DNA from 2 places in the Streptomyces sp. V3I7 genome. Region 1 is predicted to be linked to the other one. Evidence: riboswitches for the same ligand, from Rfam matches in the RefSeq annotation. Region 1 holds a riboswitch; the other holds the start of a gene.
What was found. A riboswitch is a leader RNA that binds a small molecule or an ion and turns the genes downstream of it on or off. The one in region 1 is predicted to bind glycine.
Positions count from the first base shown of each region.

Region 2: linked by a shared signal. The riboswitch ahead of gcvT (glycine cleavage system aminomethyltransferase GcvT) and the one ahead of gcvP (aminomethyl-transferring glycine dehydrogenase) in region 1 are both predicted to bind glycine.

Region 1 is NZ_JAUSZK010000001.1:945,852-948,045, forward strand. It holds gene gcvP (aminomethyl-transferring glycine dehydrogenase) at 1-1,270, opposite strand, end outside; glycine riboswitch at 1,445-1,540, opposite strand; gene QFZ74_RS04565 (PRC-barrel domain-containing protein) at 1,658-2,029, shown strand; partial or broken gene QFZ74_RS04570 (DNA polymerase IV) at 1,951-2,194, opposite strand, start outside.
Region 2 is NZ_JAUSZK010000001.1:4,725,218-4,727,411, forward strand. It holds gene gcvT (glycine cleavage system aminomethyltransferase GcvT) at 1-970, opposite strand, end outside; glycine riboswitch at 1,124-1,224, opposite strand; gene QFZ74_RS22200 (AAA family ATPase) at 1,410-2,171, shown strand.

The DNA.
Region 1 (2,194 bases):
CGTCGACGAGGCGCAGGTTGACCCCGTTGTCCCGCGCGGCGGCGACGATCTCGGCGGCCCGGCCCTCGGCCTTGACGGTCAGGGTGTCGAAGTAGGCGGCGTGGACCAGTTCGACGCCGCCCTTGGCGAGCCCGGCGGCGAGGATCGTGGCGTAGCGGTGGGTGCGCCGGGCGATGGCCCTGAGGCCCTCGGGACCGTGGTAGACCGCGTACATGCCGGCCATGACAGCCAGCAGGACCTGCGCGGTGCAGATGTTGCTGGTGGCCTTCTCGCGGCGGATGTGCTGCTCACGGGTCTGCAGGGCGAGGCGGTAGGCCTTGTTGCCGTCGGCGTCGACCGAGACGCCGACGAGGCGGCCGGGCAGGCTGCGCGCGAACTTCTCGTGCACCGCCATGTAACCGGCGTGCGGTCCGCCGAAGCCCATCGGCACACCGAAGCGCTGCGTCGTACCGACGGCGATGTCCGCGCCCAGCTCACCGGGCGAGGTCAGCAGGGTCAGCGCGAGCAGGTCGCCGGCGACGGTGACGAGGGCGCCGCGCTCGTGCGCCTGGTCGATCAGCGGCTTGATGTCGCGTACGGCACCGGAGGCGCCCGGGTACTGGATCAGCACGCCGTTGATCTCGCGCTCGGCGAGCTCGGCCGGGATGCCGTCGCTCAGGTCAGCGACGACGACCTCGGCGCCGGTCGGCTCGGCGCGGGTCTCGATCACGGCGACGGTCTGCGGCAGCGCGTCCGCGTCGACCAGGAAGAGGCCCTTCTTGTTCTTGCCCATGCGCCGCGACAGCGCCATGGCCTCGGCGGCCGCGGTGCCCTCGTCGAGCAGGGAGGCACCGGAGGTGGGCAGCCCGGTGAGGTCGGCGACCATCGTCTGGAAGTTGAGCAGGGCCTCCAGCCGGCCCTGGGAGATCTCCGGCTGGTACGGCGTGTAGGCCGTGTACCAGGCGGGGTTCTCCATGACGTTGCGCAGGATGACCGGCGGCGTGAAGGTGCCGTAGTACCCGAGCCCGATCATCGAGCCGAGGACCTGGTTGCGGTCGGCGAGGGAGCGCAGTTCGGCGAGCACCTCGGCCTCGGTGCGCGCGCCCGGCAGGTCCAGGGCGTCGGCGTTCTTGATCACATCCGGCACCGCGGCGGCGGTGAGCTCGTCCAGCGAGCCGTATCCGACCTGGGCCAGCATCTTGGCGCGCGACTCCTGGTCGGGGCCGATGTGGCGCTGCTCGAAGGGGATGCCCGCTTCGAGTGCGGAGAGCGGAATGCGAGGGGCGGTCATTGCGGAGGCCTCCTGGTCTGACGCGACCTGCGAGGGGCACCCCGGCGCGGGTACCCCGACGGCCTCCCCCTCTGTCATCTCGACCTGAGAGCTTCACCGGGCGCCCGGAGGCTCCGGCTTTCACCGTCGGTGAGAGCGGAAGCCGTCGACACCCGCTCTGCTTTCCAGAGTGACCTCGTCCATGCGGTACGTGAGCCTGAGAGATTCCGGGGAGGAGTTGCTCCTTCGGCGCCTCCGGTGATGTCCGGAGGACTCTCCCGCACGGGGTCAGCAGCCGCTAGCCAGCCTACCAGCGAGGGAAACGGCAGGCCTTCGAGTGGCCGCCGGTCCCATTGTGCTCTTTCGTAGTGCTTACGGATGATTCGCTTGCGACCAAGAGGAGGGCCCGTGCAGACCGATATCGATCCGCGCAACCTGATCGGCCGCAAGGCGTTCGACCGCAACGGCACCAAGATCGGCACGATCGACGAGGTGTACCTCGACGACGCCACGGGCGTGCCCGAGTGGGCGGCCATACGAACCGGTCTGTTCTCCCGCGATGCCTTCGTCCCCCTCGAACCGAGCGAACTCATCGAGGGCGCCCTGCGCGTCCCCTTCGACCGCGCCCTCATCAAGGACGCGCCCGACTTCGGCGTGGGCCGCCACCTCTCGCCGGAACAGGAGCTTCAGCTCTACCACCACTACGGCCTCGACGTGGGCGCCCCGCCCGCCGTCCCGGACCACGAGTTCGGCAAGCTGGCCGGCACGGACGAGGTCTGACGCGCTAAGCCCCGGCCGGGCTCTCCTCCTGAGGTCTCTCGGATCTCTCCTCAGGTCTCTCGGATCTCTCTTCGGCTCCTGTCACTGGCTGTTGGACCAGCGGCAGGGGATCCGCCGGTTCCAGGTCCGGGTCGTCGGTCCGGAACGTCCGCACCCGGCCGGGCT
Region 2 (2,194 bases), 3.8 Mb from region 1:
CGGCGCGCGGGACGCGGCGGCCCTCGGCGATCAGGCCGACCAGGACGCGCGGCGGGCTGGACTCGGCGCGGGCGGCGGCCTCGGCGAGCGCCTCGCGGCCGACGAAGTCGCCCTCCTTCTCGAACTTCACCACCCGGCCGAGCCCGGCGTCGAACGGGGTCAGCGAGGTCGACAGCTCGTGCCCGTACAGCGGCATGCCCGCCTCCAGGCGCAGCGTGTCGCGACAGGACAGGCCGCAGGGGACCAGGCCGACGCCCTCGCCGGCCTTGGTCAGCGCCTGCCACAGCTCGACGGCGTGCTCGGGCGCGACGAACAGCTCGAAGCCGTCCTCGCCGGTGTAGCCGGTGCGCGCGATCAGGGCCGGGACGCCGGCGACGGTGCCGGGCAGACCGGCGTAGTACTTCAGGCCGTCGAGGTCGGCGTCGGTCAGGGACTTCAGGATGCCGGGGGACTCGGGGCCCTGGACGGCGATGAGCGCGTAGGCGTCGCGGTCGTCGCGGACCTCGGCGTCGAAGCCCGCGGCGCGCTCGGTCAGCGCGTCGAGGACGACCTGGGCGTTGGAGGCGTTGGCCACGACCATGTACTCGGTCTCGGCGAGCCGGTAGACGATCAGGTCGTCGAGGATGCCGCCGTCCGCCCGGCAGATCATGGTGTAGCGGGCGCGGCCGACGCCCACGGAGGCGATGTTGCCGACGAGGGCGTGATTCAGGAGCTCCGCCGCCTGCGGACCGGTGACGGTGATCTCGCCCATGTGGGAGAGGTCGAACAGACCGGCCTTCGTGCGCACGGCGTTGTGCTCGTCGCGCTCGGAGCCGTAGCGCAGGGGCATGTCCCAGCCGGCGAAGTCGGTCATCGTCGCGCCGAGCGAGCGGTGCAGGGCGTCGAGCGCGGTGTGCCGCGGCTGCGGGGACTGCGGGGACTGCGGGGACTGCGGGGACTCCGGAGACTGCGGGGAATCTGAACTGCTCATCGGTCGTACTCCCAGGGCGTGCGGGACGGGCGAGGTCGTTCCTCCCCATCTGTCATCGGAACCTGAGAGGTTCGCCCTGACCCACTCGGTGAGTGGGCACGACTTGCACCTTGGGTGGAGCCACTGTCGCAGCGGCCCGCTTTTCAGATGTGCCTCGCCCGCGCGGTAACGGTGCCTGAGAGATTCAAGGGAGGGACTTGCTCCTTCGGCGCCCCAGCGAGACGGACTGCTGGGAACTCTCCCGCGCGGATTCAAGCGGCCGGTATGCAGTTGGCGGGCACATCATTGCACGCCGGGCCGCGCCACGGCAGGTCCCGTCTGTGACCGGGTTGTGGCAGGACGCGCACCCCTCTGCGACGCGCCGTTCATTACCTTCTCTTTACACTCTGGGGGCAGAGGACCACCAGACCGCAAGGGGAGGACGAGCACCGTGAACAGGATGACGGCGTACGCCACGACGACCGGCCTCGCACTGCCGGAGCACCCGGCCGCCCCGGCCGCCCGCGGGCACCGCGGCGCGCGCCCGGTGCCGGTCGTCCGCGACCTGCGCGAGCGCGCCGGGCGCAGCCCGCACGGCCTGCTCTTCGGCCCCCGGGACCTGGTCGTGGTCACCGGCCTGCCCGGCAGCGGCAAGTCGACCTTGATGGCCCGGGCGGTGCGCGGCATCCGCGTCGACTCCCAGGACACCCGCGATTCCTGGGACGTCCGGATGCCCGGCTTCCTGCCCTACGCCGTCTACCGCCCGCTGGTCCGCCTCGCCCACTACGCCCGGCTGCGCCGCGCCCTGCGCTCCGGCGAGGGTGTCGTCGTGCACGACTGCGGCGCCCAGACCTGGGTACGCGCGTGGCTCGCCCGCGCGGCCCGCCGCCGCGGCGGCACCCTGCACCTGCTGCTCCTCGACGTTCCCCCGGACGCGGCGCGCGCGGGCCAGCGCGCTCGGGGCCGCCGCGTCTCCCGCTACGCGTTCCTGCGCCACCGCCGGACGGTAGGCCGCCTGCTGGCCGCGGTCGAGAAGGGCGTCCTGCCCGAGGGCTGCGGCTCGGCGGTGCTGCTGGACCGGGCCGCGGGCGACGTGCTGCGCAGGATCGCCTTTGTGCGGGAAGGCGGCCGGGACGATGAGGAGGCCGGCGGCCTGACGGACCGCGCGAGCCGGGCATGCCGGGCGGCCGGTCGGCCTCGTGCCGGCGGCCGATCGGGCTGATCGTCGGGCCGGGCGGCCCCGCG